Regions from separate parts of the Candidatus Jettenia sp. AMX1 genome, predicted to be linked through region 2. Evidence: riboswitches for the same ligand, from Rfam matches in the RefSeq annotation. Region 2 holds a riboswitch; each other region holds the start of a gene.
What was found. Region 2 has a riboswitch for cyclic di-GMP ahead of FBQ94_RS00865 (M10 family metallopeptidase domain-containing protein). Riboswitches for the same ligand answer to the same signal wherever they lie in the genome.
Positions count from the first base shown of each region.

Region 1 (4,708 bases), on a different contig from region 2:
ACATTGCAGAACTCGCAGTGATATGGACAACCCCGGGAGTACTGTATACTCATCGAGGCATATTGCCTCAGATCGGCTAATTCCCAAAGAGGTGTCGGGGTCTCCTGAATATCAGCAAACTGAGATGTGGTGTATATCCGCCTGGCACAATTATTATTCAGATCTTCTAAAAAAGGCGGCAAGGTTAGCTCTGCTTCGTTAAGAACAAAATGGTCGACATGCTCAAATTGCTCATGCTCGCTCGTGAATAAAGGCCCTCCGGCAACTACCTTAAGGTTGGCTTCCTTGCAGCGTCTGATGATCTGCTGAGCCGACGTTCTTTGTATAACCATACTGCTGATAAATGCATAATCCGCCCATAACAGATCTTCATCCTTGAGTCTTGTTACATTGACATCAACTAAACGTTTTGACCACTCAGGTGGGAGCATTGCAGCAACTGTCAGTAATCCTAGCGGCGGAAAGGAGGCCTTTTTGCGTATGAACTTAAGTGCATGTTTGAAACTCCAGAATGTATCTGGGAACTCGGGGTATATCAACAGTATATTCATTATGTTTGTCAGAATAACCTCAATAAATATTAAAAATACTCCTACACAGCTAATTATAATCTTTACCTTTTATAACATAAATAAACATGATGTCAAATGCAAAAGGAAGGGAAAGGAAATTCGATGAGAATTTTCCAGTAATATCAAGAGGTTAAAGGAGAGAGATGCTTCAAAAGGAGAACGGAGAAACCTTTGAGCTTATGCTGATGTTCAAGTCACTACAGGCTTACAGAAATGTGAGATAAAAGATATCGGGTAAAGGCGCAACCTTTGACCTCTGCATTCTCAAGTTCATAATAGTAATCTTTTGAGAAGGAGTTATTCTGCCGCAGGGTTTTATTTAAGTTTTTATTATAATAAAAACTTAAATTTTTCGGCAGCTTTCAGGATGATGTCTATACCCCTATCCAATTGATATCTGGTATGTTCAGAGGTAATAAATATACGAATACGTGCTTCATTTTTTGGTACTGATGGAAATTGCAGGATACTTCCATCAAAACCTTCTCTCTGGAGAAAGTCGTTGAGTTTTAAGGTATTTCGTTCTGAGCCAAAAATCACCGGAACAATCCAACTTTTACTATTTCTCATATCAACTTTTCCTGCAAGTTTTTTTCTAAAATACGCCGCATTTTCCCGTAGTAATCTGCGCCTCTTCTCGCCCTCAGGCCCTGACGCCAGTTCGAGCACCTTAATCATACCACCGGTTACTGCAGGATCTAAAGCGCAGGAAAACATGCGGCATTTTGCATACCAATTAACGTAACGGACTACCTCTTTTTTTGCGAGTAATGCGCCACCAACCCCACTAAATGCCTTACTAAAAGTAATGACATAAAGATCGATGTCTTCTAAGACGCCAGACTCTTCACTGACTCCTCTGCCATTTTCACCGGCAATCAGAGTTGAATGAGCCTCATCAACAAGAATGCTTGCCTGATAATTTTTAACCACCCGTACTATATCACTAAGGTCACCATAATCACCATCTGCACCATATAGACTTTCGACGCAAACAAGAACACGTGATTTTCCATGGGAAACTTCTTGTAAAACTTGTTCGAGATGTTCAATATCATTATGTCGAAAATAGGAGCAGTTTGCCCCGGATATCTTCGCCCCTTCAAGAATTGATGTATGAACCGATTGATCCATTACGATATGATTTCCCGGCTTCATGTAAGCCTGTATAACACCTACGTTCGCGCTATAGCCAGAGGGAAATAATGATATTGACCGGTCGTCTAATCCAAAAAAATGCGTGAGATCCTCTTCCAGCTTTTTATGAATACCATACGTACCACTGATCACGGGTGAACTAGCCGCACCAAGACCATAGGTATCGAGAGCATCTTTTGCCGCTGCAATTACATCAGGATGATAGCCAAATCCCAGATAGTTATAGCTGGAAAAATTCAATAGTCTCATTCTATCACCCGTTTCACGCTGGATTTCAATTTCGGTTTTTTGCGCCCCAAGTCTTGGCGATTCAAATGTGTATAAACCATCCCTCGTTGCACTCTCTACCCATTCGTTAAAATGCTTTATTTCTGTCAGTTCAGATCCGGGATTGCCGATAAACATATCATAGGTATAGTTCTGATAATTTTGAGATTTATCATCAGACTCTGCCTGGAATTTAACTTTACGATTCTCCAGAATTTTACGGGTAAGCTCACGTTTTTCTTCTGACGATATACTTTTTGCATTAACAGAACTCATGAAAACCTCCCTTTTCTATGAAAATACCTATTACTGCTCAATATCAGATAAGATTTGTAGAATCCTACTTTCTACGAAGAATTACGTAGTAATAATACAACAGAAACACAAGATTAATCCTCCCTTCCCTTGATGGGAGAGGGCTATGGTAAGGGTGCACAATGAGATTGTTTTCTTTCCCTTATTCCCGTCCCACCACGGGGGAGGAGGTACTGAATTTTCTCGTATATATACCGTAATTACACAAAATCAAGCTGAGAGCTTCCCTTGATTTCTCCCTTGCAGAGGAGAGAAAAGGGGTTATAAATTTCAAGTTCAGATAAAACAAAAAAACCTTACTTCGAGAATATTAAGTCAAATATTCTCAGAGTAAGGTTCTCTGATTTATTTCGAATATATTTATCATGTTCGGTAGTAGGGCTATCTTTCATTCATAGGAGAGACGCATCATGATGCGCCTCTGCCAGTGTAATTAAAGATCCTTTACTTTGCGTCCCCTGATCACTCAGGGTTTGCCTTTATCGCTCTGTCTTAATTTTTAAACGCTACCTATATAACAAGTATGTTGTCTTATGTCAAATAAAATAATATTTTTATTTAAAAGCTATAAAAGAAGTGACGAAAAACTAACCTGATTTCTTGGATCGTTTTAGTTTCTTTCCCAGCCTGAGTATCGATAGGAAGCGAGGTACAAACTGATCAAATAGGTGAAAAGAATTATTTCTCCTTACCATTTTACTTTGATTCTTAAGATTATCTTTCTTTCTTGGATCAAAACGGTCTATAGGATCATCAACAAGCTCTCTGGTGTCTTTATCTCGTTCATCAAGGATAAAAGACGGGACAGATTCTGTTATCCTCGTCCTCCGATTCAGCCTCATATTCGAATTGTCACCTAACTTTGCGATAATCTTGAAGTCAAAAGCCCTGATCATTTCTGGTGTAGCTCCAAAAGCAAAATTTACACAGCCATAGTCTGAAGATACAATTACATGGGCTAGTTCTTTTAAACCATTTTTATCAAACGGAATATAGACCGGTTCACCTATGGATAGTTCATCAAATCTCTCAAGGGTGAATTTTGATGTTTTAATTAATTCTGCAAGCGATTTATCCAACAAGTCGAGTTTGAAAAAACAATCCTCCGATGCACGACGCACGATGTCATCAGCAGCAGGAAAATCTACTTTTCTCCACGTATTTAACAAATTCTCACCATCGTAATTAGCCAATATCCAGGGAAGGATAAACCAAAAATGCCTTCTGTACTCAGGGGGAATGCTAATGCCCTGTAAATGGTAAATGTTTCGGCCATCTTTATCTTTATGGTTTGATAAACCGCAACTCACAAGAAACGTAGTTTGTAAATGGTTTAAGCAGTAAAGAGGCAAAACCGGCGATTTGCAGAAAGCATTTTTGTACTTATCATACAGATTGTAAAGCTGATTTAATAGCTTAAGACTATCTGAAGAAATTTTCGGTGGAACAATCATCCATCGATAATCTTTCGATAAAGAACGGGAATATAAAAGTTCCTGGTATTTCATTTGATCTGCCTTACCCTCTCCATTGCTTTGCCCAAGAGCGGTTCTATATGTGTCTCAAATTGGCTTAAAATTTCGTAATCCTTATTTTTTTCTTCTAAAATAGCTCTGGCGATACTCTCGGCATCAGGCTTACGCATGATGAGAGACCAGATTTTATTTACCAGCCCCGCTTTTTTCAGGATTTCTGAAAGTTCTTTTTCCCTTTGCCTTATACTCTTGCTGGCTTCCTCTCTCATCTGCTTTAAAGTTTGCCCTAAACAATAAAACAAAACATGTTCTGCATTCACCGGTTGTGGAAATCCCACAATCTTATCTTCGGACCTAAAAGGATGTTTAACATCCTCTGTAGGAGTAACAGACCGATGAACATTACCCTCTCCTACTGCAGAGACAGGAACAATACACCCCTCCCAGGAGGGATTTTGCTTCTGTAAAGATACCATCTGATTAAATACTTCCAGGCCCCGTTCAATCAACGGCGCATAATTGTCAGTTTTCCACCTGGCATCAACCGTATCTGCCTTTGTTAACATGATTACAAATATTAAATTCCTATTCGGATAAATCCTGCTATAGGTTGTGAATATCTCATGGATCCTGCGTGCTCCTGACCGATGTCGTGCTTCTTTAATATTCGGATAATACGTCAGGACAAAGGCATCTGCAACCAGGATAACAGCATTACTGAGTTCAATATGAGAAGCCAGGTCAGTAATTTCAGATCTGACCATATCCGGGGATTCCTGAGTATCCGTTGTATCCGTAATTTCTGTTAAAATACCTCCGCGATAATCTATCCAATCAAAATAGGTTACCGGCCTTGAATTATGATACACAGTAAAAGGCCATACCGTTGTCTGCTGTGTACCGTCAGGCCATTTTAACTTA
Region 1 is NZ_SZPP01000074.1:5,630-10,337, forward strand. Features, by position in the region: gene FBQ94_RS16665 (B12-binding domain-containing radical SAM protein) at 1-431, opposite strand, end outside; gene FBQ94_RS16670 (aminotransferase class I/II-fold pyridoxal phosphate-dependent enzyme) at 903-2,273, opposite strand; cyclic di-GMP riboswitch class I at 2,681-2,800, opposite strand; gene FBQ94_RS16675 (hypothetical protein) at 2,900-3,820, opposite strand; gene FBQ94_RS16680 (hypothetical protein) at 3,817-4,708, opposite strand, start outside.
Region 1: another riboswitch for cyclic di-GMP. It lies ahead of FBQ94_RS16670 (aminotransferase class I/II-fold pyridoxal phosphate-dependent enzyme); the one in region 2 lies ahead of FBQ94_RS00865 (M10 family metallopeptidase domain-containing protein).

Region 2 (4,708 bases):
TTTACCCTGAGTAACCAGCGTACTAGCCAGGTTATGCGTATACATAGGCTCTTTCGGGTTTATTTCCACTGCCTTTTTAAATTCGATGACGGCTTCTTCATACATCTGCTTTTTGTTAAGAATAACCCCGAGTTTATTATGATTGCCTGGCTCTGCCGGATTAAGCTCAATAGCTCTCATTGTGAAAATACTAGCTCTCTCCCAATCACCTTTTTGCAAAAAAATATTGGATAAACGCTCCACATAAGGTAATTCATAAGGCCGAATCAGATATGCCTGATAAAGTTCTTCAATTGCAGAATCAAAATCACCTTTTCCAGCATACAAAGAAGCAAGATTGCTATGAAAAGGGGCTTGAAATGCATCCATCTCGATAGCCTTTTTATAACAGGTAATAGCATCGTCTATAGTATCCCGTTTAAAATTTTCAGCTAACATTTGATATATTACGCCTAGCTGGAAAAAGCTTAAAAAATGTTCTGGAATTAACTGTAAAGAATTATTGGCCTCATCGTACGTACCCTGTATCCATACCTCGTTTTTTGTTTTAAATGCCATTTGTATATATACCCTGCACAGTTCATCGCGATAGAATGTCTCGTATGGATTGAGATGTATAGCATGTTTCATAAGATAGAGTCCTTTTTCTACTTTACCGTGAGCGTTTTCATCCTCAAACCCAAAGACCCTCCTTCCATATTCAAAGTATGCATCTGCCCTGTAGACCCGAATAACGAAGATGAGAATGAAGCCTAATACCGTCAGCACAATTCCACAACATAGCCATCTGGAAAAGTTGGAAATTCGGGAAATTGTGAAAGCAGGAGTTTGAATATATTGATTTTTCCCATTACCTGGACTTTGCAGCTTCGCATCTTTCCGGAATTTTCCAGTTATTACCCATTCCTCTCTCTCTTGCATCTTTATTATTGAGATACAGAGTCCCATCATTATCCAAAAGAGCATAACAATAGGTGTATTTCCAAAACTAAACTCATTTTGAATGAGATAACAAAGTACTCCCGTTAAAAGCCCCAGCATGAGCAATTTGTTTTCACTTGTTAACTTTTTGTAATTTTTACCAATATATATTCCAAAGGCTGCCAGCAGCCATAGGTAAGTACCCAGGCCAAAAATACCACGAGTGACGACCGTATCGAGAATATCATTGTGAATTCTATCCTGTCTCGGAAAAGGAAACCCCCGGTCACTTTCTCGCAGTGAAAATACCTTTGCAAGGTTTTTTTGGTAAATAATACCTATAGTATCTGGTCCAATACCAAAAACAGGGTAATCTTTCATAATCTCAAGAGCAGCCAGGTATTGGAATATGCGGGAAAAAGATGAACCGGCAACGGACAAGTGGGCAGTAATCCACGGCCTTGATTTATTTTGCGTATTATCAAAATCCGGCAATTCCTTCGATTCTCCTTTACTCACGGAAGATTCGGGTGAATCGGCTGCCTTTACATCAGCGGTAAAATGCTTAATAACCGAGGTTTCATGCCTTACGTTAAATGCTACCCCGATAAGGATATATAAAACAATGAGAATTACATTTTTATATCTTTTCGTAAGGCGCCATTTGGAAACAAAAAAGAACAGAGGAATTAATCCTCCAAGAAGCGCCACAAAACATGCGCGGGTATTGGTAAGCCAAAAGGTAGTGTAAATAATCAAGGATAACGCAAAAAAAAACCATACGATATAAGGACTTCTTACCGGAGGTGATTCTTTTCGTTCGAAAGAGTTACCCAAAAATAAGACAACGGCTAATGGTAAAGCCATAACAAGGTAGGTCGAAAAAAATACGGGATTCCCAAAGGTTGAGAATACCCGGCGGGCTTCAAAACTACTCCATTTGAACATATCAAACCCGATATGCTGTGCAATTCCATAGCATGATGAGATGGCAGCGCCGGTGATAATTGAGATTAACAGGAAATAAAACCTTTTTTTTGTCGTTACAAAATTGACCGTAGTATAAAAAAGAAAGATATAACATACCGTGGCAGTTAAACCCTCAAAACGCTTGTAGGTGCCAAAGAGACTCATTATGGGGTTTATAGAGAGAATTGATGAAATAATAAAAACTCCTATATAGGCGAGGATAGGAATATCTATTGAAGTATGTGAACAGGTAAGATGAGAATTCAAAGCAAACATGATCGACCATACAAAGAGAATGGCTATCGTTAACAAATAGAGAGCAGTCACCTTGCTAAGGTCGAAAACACTGTAAAGGCGGATATCGAAGAACAGAGGTACGATAATAACGGCAGCCAATAATAAACTTATTATCACTGTATCACCCTGTACCATTATGTTTTTGAAAATATTTTTTATTTTATTCTCATTCATATTCCTGATTGCCAAATTTAGCAATATTTTAAGTATCAATCTATTAAAAATGAAATACTATTTTCATACTATATCATGAAAAATAAAAAATATAAACTATTCCTTTTTTTAATTAAAAGTAAGATCTCGTATGATTACCATTTATCACAGGAAAATTTTTGTAGTTCAAAAGAATAATAATTTCCTTGATTTTTGGTTTATAAATTGACATATTAAGGTCAAAATAGTAGTGCGGTAAATATTCGACAAAGGTAAACTCCGAGTGATCGGAGGACGCAAAGTAAAGGGTCTTGTAACCGTGGATAGTGTTCGTAAACAGTGTCAGTATAAATAACAGACACTTACACTTATAACTGACACGATAGAAATAAGATAGCCTTACTGCCGAAGATATTTTCCATGAATATCTTTGCAGTAAGGCTTTTTTGTTTTCAGGAATAGTTTTAAAAATTGTAGTTACTCGGTACTCCGTAAAATGTTCCTGAGATTTATGGCCACTTATTCATGAACAGGAGGTGATACAAATGACCTGAAAAACATTGAAATGAATTGCTTAAGTCAAAACTGAGTAAAGTATTTTCCCTATTTTAAAGAAACATGCATGATATTCATGAAGAAAAAGAAATGAAAGGATTTTTTCTCTTGCGTAATACAACCTTAAATAAAGGAAAAGGCAATGAAAAATGTAAAAATATGTATATCGTTTATTTCTCTGTTTTCTCTGGGAACGATGGGAAGCTTATCCATTGCAGCAGACACCGAAGGTGTTAGTTATATATATCAGGGAAAAAATTTTATTGTAACAAATAACAATAGCACAATCCTTCGGGTAGAACCAACGCCTCCCCCCTCTGCATCAGCATCACCCTGCACCAGCGACTCTCCCTGTCTCTATGATGACCTTCCTGCAGGACTAGCTCCTTATGCTCTTACCGGTGGAAGTTGGCCCATCGCTGGCTTTACCTACAGCTTTGGAAATACCAGTCCTGATATCTCCTGGGCATCGGAGCGGGGAGTTATAGGACAGGCATTCGGACTCTGGTCAAATGTAGCAGAGGTTAAACCAACAGAAGTTGCAGACGGTGGGGCTAACTCATGTGCTGGTGACATCCGTATCTGGTGGGGAGCAGGAGACCATGGTGACGGATATCCTTTTGACGGACCCGGCGGTGTGCTGGCACATGCGTGGTATCCACCACCCGTCAATGGGGGATGTATTGCTGGCGATGTCCACTTTGATGAAGATGAAACATGGGTAACTCCAACCTATGGTGGGGCAGGGATTGATTTGCTTACCGTCGCGGCACATGAAATCGGACATTCCCTCGGATTGGCACATTCCTCTGATCCCAATGCCCTTATGTATCCTTTTTACACGGGAAGAAAACCTTATCTTTCGTATGATGATATTGCAGGTATTTATGCGATTTATGGATCCAGGCCAGAAGATGTGATTATTCAGATTGAATCTGTTTCAATTCCAGCTCCTGGCTCCGGAAGTTTCAGACTTCGTGAAAAAGATGTAAAGGTACAGCTCAGACAAAAAGGAACTGCAAACTATACGACTCGCCATTTACCTACCGCAGATACAGATACGGGTGGGTCAAAAGCCGATGTAGATGGTGTACTTTCACGCGATCCTTTTGTTTCCCAATTTGACGGTTATTGGTGGCATATAGGAGATCTTTATCGGGCACAACACAGACTCTCCAGTTCATATAAAGATATTGATCAGGTCAAGGTCACTTTGACTATTTCAGATAATATTCTTCTGGGCCCGGAGACCCTTCGCGTTTCTCTCAATGGAATTGTAGTTGGGGATATTGTGGTTAATCCGGGAGACGCCTCTAAGGTTGCTACATTTAATGTGAGATTTGTAAATCCAAAGAACAGCAGCAGGGATATAGGAACAAATTTTTATAATGAAGGAAAGCATTAAATGTGGCTAGCAAAGTATAAAAAGGAAAAAAGGAAGAGGGGGATTTTCCTCCTCTTCCTTATTCTATATTTATGGAGTTTTTCCTCCACACCAGCATATAGTATTATGTTGAGGATGGATAACTCAGAACTTATTGCCCGTTCTGATCTCGTTATATACGGAGAGGTTAAAGAGATTCATTCAAAGGGAGACAACCGGGAGGCTATTATTTTCGTTGAATGTATACTTAAGGGAAAACCCACTGCCGGTGCGGAGATAAAAGTTATTTTCTCGCCGGGAATGGAAGATAGTCCTGTCTTTGAAACCAACGAACGCGTCCTCCTCTTTTTGACAAAAAGCGACTCAGAACTATTTATGACGGTAGGAGGTATTCAGGGAAAATTTTCTTTTGGTAAATCTCAATAAAAA
Region 2 is NZ_SZPP01000002.1:85,065-89,772, reverse strand. Features, by position in the region: gene FBQ94_RS00870 (O-antigen ligase family protein) at 1-2,304, opposite strand, end outside; cyclic di-GMP riboswitch class I at 2,602-2,750, shown strand; gene FBQ94_RS00865 (M10 family metallopeptidase domain-containing protein) at 3,038-4,300, shown strand; gene FBQ94_RS00860 (hypothetical protein) at 4,406-4,705, shown strand.

Region 3 (4,708 bases), on a different contig from region 2:
CTTTTTAACTTTTCTTTGGCCTTATCCCATGCATCCATCCTTAGTTCATCAAATCCGATATTCTTAATACGTTTTGATGCGAGCTGCATAGATTCATCCCGTATTTCGGAAAGGAATTTAGAAGTAATCTCTTTATAACCATGCTGGCGCGCCTTTTTCTGCATAAGCTTATAAATACCTGGCCGTACAAAATCCGGCGCATTTGCAACACGTTTTCGCGCCTCCTCAGCCCAGGGGATTTCACCATCCTGATGTACCTGGCCTCCATCTTCTGTGTTAGTGCCAGCTTTACTTTCACTTTTTGTCGGGAATGCAGTTCTTTTCTTTGCTATCATCTCTTCCCGTGAGGCCCTCATTACTTCCAAGGTTATTTCATGATGGTTGCTCTTTGCTGCATAACCTTCAACATTTTTAATGACCATACCCCGTCCGAAAGAGGGGATTTGTTTCAGGATATTTTTTGCCTCGGAACTCCAGCTCATGGTGAAGTTTTCTTCAACCCCAAAGGTTTCGGCTGGTGCTAATTGGATAACTGTATTGCCATATTTCCCCGGGATATAATTGCACCATCCATCTTCATCCATCTGGTTCCCTGAGGTTGCAAGCGCCCTTGCCCTGCATCCTTTGCAGATGTACTTAAACTCACAGACACCGCATCTGCCATTCAGATCAGTATTTCGCAAAGTTTGAAAATCGGGGGTATTTTTCCAAATCTCCACAAAACTTTTCTCTCTTACATTTCCGGAAACATTAGGCATATAAGGACACGGTGTAACATCGCCTTCCGGTGTGATCCTGCAGTAGTGGGTAGCAGCCGGACAACCGCCAGCATACGTCCTGATGAGTGGAGAGGTGGTATCATGTTCATACACAATCCTTCGGTAGTGTGGTGCGCATTTTGCTCCCACCATCATTTTCCCCTGATAGTTCTTTTGTATAGTATAAAGCTGGTGCAATGCCTGATCGTACTGCTGCGGTGTAATATCGGTCAACTCCTGACCTTTACCGGTACAGACCAGAAAGAATAGGTTAAATACCCTGGCACCAAGATTATATGAGAATTCGATAATATTGGCAATCTCATGAAAATTCTCTTTCGTGACGGTTGTTTGTATTTGGAATTCGATGCCTTGCCTGCGGCATGCCTCAATTCCGTTGAGGGTATCATCCCATGCACGTGAAATCCCCCTGAATTTGTCATGTCTTTCAGGCATTATAGAATCAAGGCTAATACCAATACCGGTTACACCACTTTGTTTCAATCTCTTTGCCACATCATCATCAATTAAATTCCCATTCGTGCCCAGCACTATCATCATCCCTTTCTGAGAGGCATAGGAGGCAAGATCATAAATATCCTTCCTTAATAGTGGTTCTCCACCCGTAAGGATTAGCAGCAAGTTAGGATTAAGCTCTGCCATTTGATCTATAAGCTTAAACCCTTCCTGAGTGCTAAGCTCATTGGCGGATTGCCTGGTTAATGCATTGGTATCGAGGTAACAATGGCTGCAACGCAAGTTGCATCGATAGGTCGTGTTCCAGGAGATTGCATAGGGTTTGTAATTCATTTTAAAAGCCTTTTATTATAGATAATACTAAAGATAATGTGAAAAATGAATCTTTCATGATAATTTTACTATGAGCTGTCTGTGAGCACAATAGTTTTCTCTCTCTGCTTATGATAAGCAGATCTGAGATCGGGCAATGCTCTATGCAAATAATATAAAATTGAGAAAGAAAAAACAATGGATATATCTCTGAATACTCTGTATCAAGGAACATTTGTGTACTACAAGATACATTTTTGTCATGTAAAATTTTTTGAACCTATTTCATACAATACGTATGTTAAGATGAAAAATATGATAAATATTGAGCACTATTAACGATTTGTAGTTGCTATATCGTTTATTGGTATGTAAAATGCTAAACGTAACGTTTGTATCTATAAAGTTAATTTTTGAAACCTGATAAAGGCAAACCATTCGAAAGGATGGGACGCAAAGCCACTGGCCTAAATCTTCATTAAGAATATGGTAGCAGGGTTGCCGGGCGAATACAGCACTCCATAGGCCGCTGTGTTTGTTACGGCCAAATTTTATAAAGGGGTGCTGGCATGTTATTATCTCACGTCTCGAAATTCTTTGTAACAATCCCTATTTTTGCTTTCCATACAAAGAACTGGTTTTGTGCAGAATGGTTATACAAACAGTTTATTCCCTCTGTTGTTGGCTTTTGGAGTATTGTCCGTAACATTATCAGGCGTAAACGTGCTAAAAAGACGCTTCGTGCAAGCGAAAGTAAATATCGGCTCCTCTTTGAGAGTCTTCCTCAGAGAATATTTTCTAAGGATAAAAATTTCGTATACATGTCTTGTAACGAGAATTTAGCCAGAGATCTCCATATCAGGCCAGACGAGATTACCGGAAAGACCGATTATGATTTTTTCCCCAAAGAACTTGCCGAGAAATATAGAACTGAGGATAAGCGGGTTATAGAATCAGGGCAGACAGATGACAGAGAAGAGAAATATATCGTAGATGGACAGGAATTGATTGTCAGGATGGTGAGAACCCCGATAAAAGATGAAAAGGGTAATGTTCTTGGCATCTTAGGCGCATTTCTGGACATCACGGAAAAGATAACCTTGCAAAGAGAAGCTGAACGGTCCAGACATCTGGCATCATTAGGTGAACTGGCTGCGGGTGTAGCCCACGAGATCAATAACCCCATAACCGGTGTTATTAACTGTGCCCAGATACTATTTAATAAAAGTAGCGAAGGAAGTAAGGAAAGGGATATTGCCGGCCGGATTATCAAAGAGGCTAACCGTATAGCGAACATAACCAGCAGTCTTCTTTCTTTTGCAAGATTTGGCGATTCAAAGGAGAAGAAGAGCATCGTTAGCATCCGCGAGATAGTGGCGAATACGTTTGTCCTGATAAAGGCGCAATTGCGAAAAGAGGGTATTACGATAAAGTTAGACGTTTCTCCAAAATTGCCCCAAATTATTGCGCACCCTCAGCAGATACAGCAAGTCTTTCTGAATGCTATCAGTAATGCGCGATATGCCTTAAACCAGAAATATCCAGAGGTGCATGAGAATAAAATCCTTGAGATTATCGGGGAAGAAACAACGATAGACAACCGTCCGGCGGTAAGGATTACCTTCTATGATCATGGCACGGGTATACCTGCCAGGATACGAGATAGAGTAGTAGAACCGTTTTATACCACAAAGCCCCGGAGTAAAGGAACGGGCTTAGGATTAAGCATCAGTTACAGTATTATCAGGGACCATGAGGGTAGGCTTGCCATTGATAGTGTTGAAGGTGTATTTACCAAGGTTATTATAGTTCTGCCAGCATTCAAACCGACATAGCAGATTTTCTTCATTTCTTCGTTAAAATCATATCCACGATACTATTGCATAGTTGTTTCAAATAAACTAAAATATATTCGTTTTAAATTTCTAATCAGGAATAGGTTAAGGCTTATGAGGGACTTTGGGACCGTTTGGGTGTATTGATGAACAGATTTTCATGTCCCCCCCAAAGCAGTGCTGGCGAAATATCATAGTACGGAAATTTTTCATAGGTAAGCTATAAAGTGATCGAAATAAAACCAATAAAAGGAAAAGTCAATGCAGTAGTTAAGGCTCCAGGCTCAAAGAGTTATACAAATCGCGCCCTTGTTACGGCTGCACTGGCTGACGGACAATCTATAATTTCTCATGCCCTTTTTAGTGATGATACTAAATACATGGCATCTAGTTTAAATACCCTGGGAATACCCGTTAAAGAAGAGCAAAATGTTAATAGGTTTGTGGTATACGGTAAGAGCGGAACTATTCCAGTAAAGCAGGCAAATTTGTTTATTGGAAATGCAGGTACAGCGATGAGATTTTTAACTGCTATGCTAACCCTGGGAAAAGGGGTCTATGAGATAGACGGTGTTTCGCGCATGAGGGAAAGGCCTATACAGGATTTACTTGATGGTTTAAGACAGCTTGGGGCAGATGTCAGCTCGAAATACCATAATGGTTGTCCGCCGGTACTCGTCGGAGGAAAGGGATTATCCGGTGGATCGGCTGTTGTAAAGGGAGATTTAAGCAGCCAATACTTTAGCGCCTTATTAATGACAGCTCCTTATGCTCAGAAGGATATCGTTATAGAAGTGAAAGGCAGCCTGGTCTCGAAGCGTTATGTAGATATGACTCTTGCATTAATGCGTCAGTTTGGGGTAAACGTTAGCAACGATAACTACAGAACATTCTTCGTCAAATCCGGGCAACGTTATCGCGCTATGCATTATGAGGTGGAGGCAGATGCATCAGCCGCTTCTTACTTTTTTGCTGCTGCGGCAATTACCGGTGGAAAGGTTAGAGTTGAAGGAATCGGAAGTGATTCCCTGCAGGGAGATATTCACTTTGTAGACGTCCTTAAGGAAATGGGTTGTAAGGTTACGATGCATGTTGATTGGATTGAGGTGCAGGGAGATACGCTGCATGGGGTGGACGTCGATATGGGGGATATGCCGGATGTGGTGCAGACTTTGGCATCTGTAGCGGTATTCGCCCGCGGTAAAACGCGGGTACGGAATGTGAAAAATATGCGTATAAAGGAAACTGACCGTATTTCTGCTGTCGTGAATGAATTGCGCCGGATGGGGATTTCAGCAGTAGAATATGAGGATGGTTTTGAGATTG
Region 3 is NZ_SZPP01000079.1:2,130-6,837, reverse strand. Features, by position in the region: gene FBQ94_RS16965 (radical SAM/SPASM domain-containing protein) at 1-1,568, opposite strand, end outside; cyclic di-GMP riboswitch class I at 1,966-2,053, shown strand; gene FBQ94_RS16960 (two-component system sensor histidine kinase NtrB) at 2,117-3,382, shown strand; gene aroA (3-phosphoshikimate 1-carboxyvinyltransferase) at 3,610-4,708, shown strand, end outside.
Region 3: another riboswitch for cyclic di-GMP. It lies ahead of FBQ94_RS16960 (two-component system sensor histidine kinase NtrB); the one in region 2 lies ahead of FBQ94_RS00865 (M10 family metallopeptidase domain-containing protein).

Region 4 (4,708 bases), on a different contig from region 2:
CTGGATTAATATTGCAAGCGGGCTGTACGTGTACAAGATACGATAATTTTCAACAGCCGACTGGGAACGATAAAAAACAGGAGTCAGATAGAACAGTAGCATAAGCATCATGCTCATCATATGCTGTATATCACGATAAAAGACGTTCAGGGTTGCAATCGTTAAACCAAGACTAACAATCAAAATGCCCTGGATGAGGATAAGCAGGGGAAGGGTTAATAAAGCCCATGTCAGAGTTTTGCCGTAAAAGATTAACATGCCAAAAAGTATCGGCATGGCTACTACATAATTCAGTAAGTTTGATAGGGTATTCACAATAATAAGAATAGCGGGTGCAAAATTGGGCCGTCGAACTAAATCCCGATTATGAATAAAGAGATTACCTGCTGAACCCAAACATGTGCTGAACCACGTCCATGGCAGTAAAGCACAGAAGACAAAAACCGGATAGGCTTCAATCTTCAGTGGGACAACGATATCGAAGAGGAATACTAGTACGATGAGTTGAGCTAAGGGGATCACAAGTGACCAAAGGACGCCAAGTACCGATTGTTTATAACGTAAAGTAAAATCGCGACGCACGAGGTGGTATAGTAAGTCCACGTGGTAGACCAATGAACTCCTATGGTGTGACTTCTTATGTAAGGTAGAAATACTTCTTTCAGAAGGATAAGCAAGATTTAAATCGGTTGGAGACATCTTTATGTAAAAATACGATATTCTAAGAAATACCCTAACTTAATGTATATCAAAGATATATCTTGTTATCAAGATAATTATTGTTATAAATTATTTGGGAGAAAATGGTAAATGATAAATTTGTGTTCCATTACAAAATTTAGGCTCTTAATGTTTTAGTCTTAAAATGGGGTCTGATTTTTGCGGTACAAGAGAAATTTTTCTATTAAATTTCTTATTCTCCTGAAATTATCTGTACTGAAAAGGGAGAGCGCAAGGCCCAGATAACTTCTTATTCCAAATGGACGTAGCCGTATTGTTTTAAAAAATATTTCTCTTCCTTTTTTGAAATTTCCGGTGCAACAATACAGTAAGCCAAGATATATATACTGATGACAGTAAATTTTATTATTTAAGGTGAAAAATTGATTGTATTTTTTCAGAATTGTTTCAAATCCTTTAATTTGTATATCCAAATTAGCAGAAAGTCTATTTTTGTGAATGTAATACTTAACGAGAGGTTTTTCTATATAATCAAAATGAAATTCTTTTGCAATCCGGATCCACATATCATAATCGGTTCCAAAGATTATGTTCTCATCGAATAAATTTACCTTGTAAAAGCATTCTCTTCTGAGAATAACAGTAGAGGGAACTCCAATATAATTTCTTACAAATATATCGTGATAAATGTCTCCTCGTTTTATGGGAATCCTTCGGCGTAATATTTTTCCCTTCGTTGTATCTACTACTAAATAACCCGTATATATACATCCAACTTTGGATTCGCTATCTTTTAATAAATCAACTTGTAGCTGGAGTTTTTCCGGTAACCATTCGTCATCGTCATCTAAGAATGCTATGTATTCAGCATGTGAATTTATTATTCCCGTGTTTCTGGCACCGGCTTCTCCTTTATTTTCCTTATGGCGTATATACCGTATTCTCTCATCATGAAAATTCTTTACAATTTCCTGCGTATTATCTTGTGAACCATCATCTATTACAACTATCTCAAAATCCTGAAATGTCTGATTTAATACACTGGTAATTGCCGAGTGGAGAAGCTTAACACGATTATACGTAGGAATAATTATGCTAACTTGTGACATCTATTATATTCCATTCAACTAAGATTTGTTTTGATGTTGTTCCTACACGCACTCTTAAAACACAAAAACCTTACTCTGAGAATATTAAGTCAAATATTCTCAGAGTAAGGTTCTCTGATTTATTTCAAATATATTTATCATGTTCGGTGGTAGGGCTATCTTTAATCATACTGGTAGAGGCGTATCATGATACGCCTCTACCAGTATGATTAAAGATCCTTTACTTTGCGTCCCCTGATCACTCAGGGTTTGCCTTTGTCGTTTTGATTTTGACTATGTATATCTTATCCCACGTCTTCTCGCAAAACTTTAAGTGCAACTTGTTTGTGTGGAATAACAGATTATACATACTTATTTATTAATTATATTCAAGTATAGCATTTTATGTCAAATAAAATATAGTATTATTGGAAATTAAGCCATCTCGATAATTGCTGAGAAAACTCTTCCCCATTCCAATTATATATCTGGATGCGAGGTAACTGAAAACAGTTTGTATCTCTTCCAATAATACCAGAAGCATTCGTACAAGCACAATGAAATCCGGCTTCTTGCACAAGGGTGACTGTTTCTTCCGTATAATCGCACTCTCTGCCATAAGGATATGCAAAACTTGTTATTGGACGGCTCAGTATCTCTTCAAGATACGCTTTACTTTGAAGTATCTCTTTTCGTTGCGTAGCCAGTGGGAGTGTGGAAAGTATTGGATGTGTTACGGTATGCGCCCCAATCTCAATAAGTTTTCCTTGTGCCAGGGCGTATACATCCTCAAATGAGAGAGAGTCAGGAGTTTGTTGATCAGTATCGGTTGACCTGATATTAACCCACAGTAACAGTTTGTCAATTACCTCTTGTTGTTCTTCTTCTGACAAATGGTGTAACAGTTCATAAAGGGAGAGATAAATGACGTGGCGGGCACAAGGATCGTCTTTTTCCCAATTCATCCAACGGCGATAGTTCCAATAGTCCTCATGATAGCTCTGAACTGCTTTACTCGATTCCCATTGGTTAATATTTTTATTCATACTTAAGCGAAGCGTCTTTGATAACATATCTGGCTGTAGCAATAGATTATCCAGTTCCTCCCACCAGAAATCACACATCTTTCCAATATATCCGGTAGTAAGGAACATCGTTGCCGGGATATCGTGGCATTCCAGCAATAGTTTGGCATTATGGAGGTTATCCGCATAATCATCATCAAAGGTAATTGCTACCGATTTATGCGGGAGATTTTTATTATGGAACGCTTTAATCAATTGCTGTAGTTGTATTGGCCGGGCGTACTTTTGCAAAATCTCCAGGTGATCAGAGAAATTTTGTGGGGTTATACATAAAGAATTGGGATCTGAATGCTCTTCAGTTATACGATGATAATGCAAAATAAGTATCTTTCGGTCAAATAGCTTCTTAAGCCTCCGGGCAGTTTGTAGTAATTTATTTATTCTGCTTATCATCATAATAATGTTACCTCATGCTTTTGTTATTCTAACATACTAAGTGTTCCGAAAAATAAGATCTTGATGAGAATTTTTCTCGTTTTATTTTTTGAATTATCTCTGCAGGACTTATTAATTCCGGTGATGTCTGGAGTGGAATAATGCTTCTCTGCCCTGATAGCGCAATACATTTGCCAAAATGTTCTTTTACAGAAAAATTTAAGAAAATATATAAGTTTTTTCTATAAATAACTTAACAACACATACTTATGATAATCATAAGAGGTATTCTAATGGTATTTATTTTATGTTTGAAGGAAACACTCTAGGTTTTATGTAGGTATATACATACATAGATCTTATATATTTATTTTTAAGTAGATATATCATAAATATTTACATAATATCTCATAATCGTTATAAAAAAATACTCCCTGTATATGATTGCATACATTATCAAAGGAATGAAAGCTTAATAATAGGGGTTAATGATTGAAGAGATGGAAAAAATGGTAACTGAGAAAACGGAAGATCAAGGACTATATTCAGATTAACTCTTCCACTTCAGATTTTGGAGTGCGCATCATGAGATTGCTTACCGCATCGAGCGGACTTTTATCGGTGAAAAGTACATTGTAGATCTCTTTTGTGATTGGCATTTCTACGTTCCATCTGTTTGAAAGCGCTGTAACAGATTTTGTCGTCCAAACACCTTCTGCAATTTGTTCCATACTCTTTAGGATTTCAGACAATTTTCTTCCTTTTCCAATTTGTTCTCCGACCCAGCGGTTTCGTCCGTACGGGCTAATACAGGTCGTTATTAAGTCGCCTAATCCGGTAAGTCCTGCGAAGGTGCTTCTCTGTGCTCCCATAATGATACCCAGACGGCTAATCTCTGCTAATCCGCGGGTAATAAGGGCTGCCTTAGAATTATCGCCAAATCTCAAGCCATCGCAAATACCAGATGCGATAGCAATTACGTTTTTCATCGCTGCGCCTAACTCGACACCGATCATATCGGGATTTGTATACACTCTAAACCTATCTGTGGTGAAAACCTCTTGAACGAATTGTGCTAAACCCGCATCCTGCGAAGATGCGACAGTCGTTGTGGGCAATTCACGCGCTACTTCTTCTGCATGGCTTGGGCCGAGAAGTAAGGAAACAGATTGTTTTCCAACAACATCAGCGATGATCTGGCTGGGTCTCAGAAGGGTGTTATTTTCAATTCCTTTTGTAACGCTAACAATAGGTACACGATAAACAAGTAGATCTTTAAATTTCATAAGTACAGAACGCAGGTAGGGAGTTGGTGTTGCAGATATGATGAGTTCTGCATCGAGTAACTTTTTTGAGATATCAGAAGTAATACAGATTCCGGAAGGGATGGGAATGCCTTTTAAAAATTTAACATTTTCTCTTTTCTCTTTCAGATAATTTACATACGATGCATCAGCGCCCCAAAGGGTAACCTCATAA
Region 4 is NZ_SZPP01000011.1:79,999-84,706, forward strand. Features, by position in the region: gene FBQ94_RS04065 (ABC transporter permease) at 1-615, opposite strand, end outside; gene FBQ94_RS04070 (glycosyltransferase family 2 protein) at 861-1,790, opposite strand; cyclic di-GMP riboswitch class I at 1,933-2,054, opposite strand; gene FBQ94_RS04075 (polysaccharide deacetylase family protein) at 2,195-3,250, opposite strand; gene FBQ94_RS04080 (NAD(P)H-dependent glycerol-3-phosphate dehydrogenase) at 3,775-4,708, opposite strand, start outside.
Region 4: another riboswitch for cyclic di-GMP. It lies ahead of FBQ94_RS04070 (glycosyltransferase family 2 protein); the one in region 2 lies ahead of FBQ94_RS00865 (M10 family metallopeptidase domain-containing protein).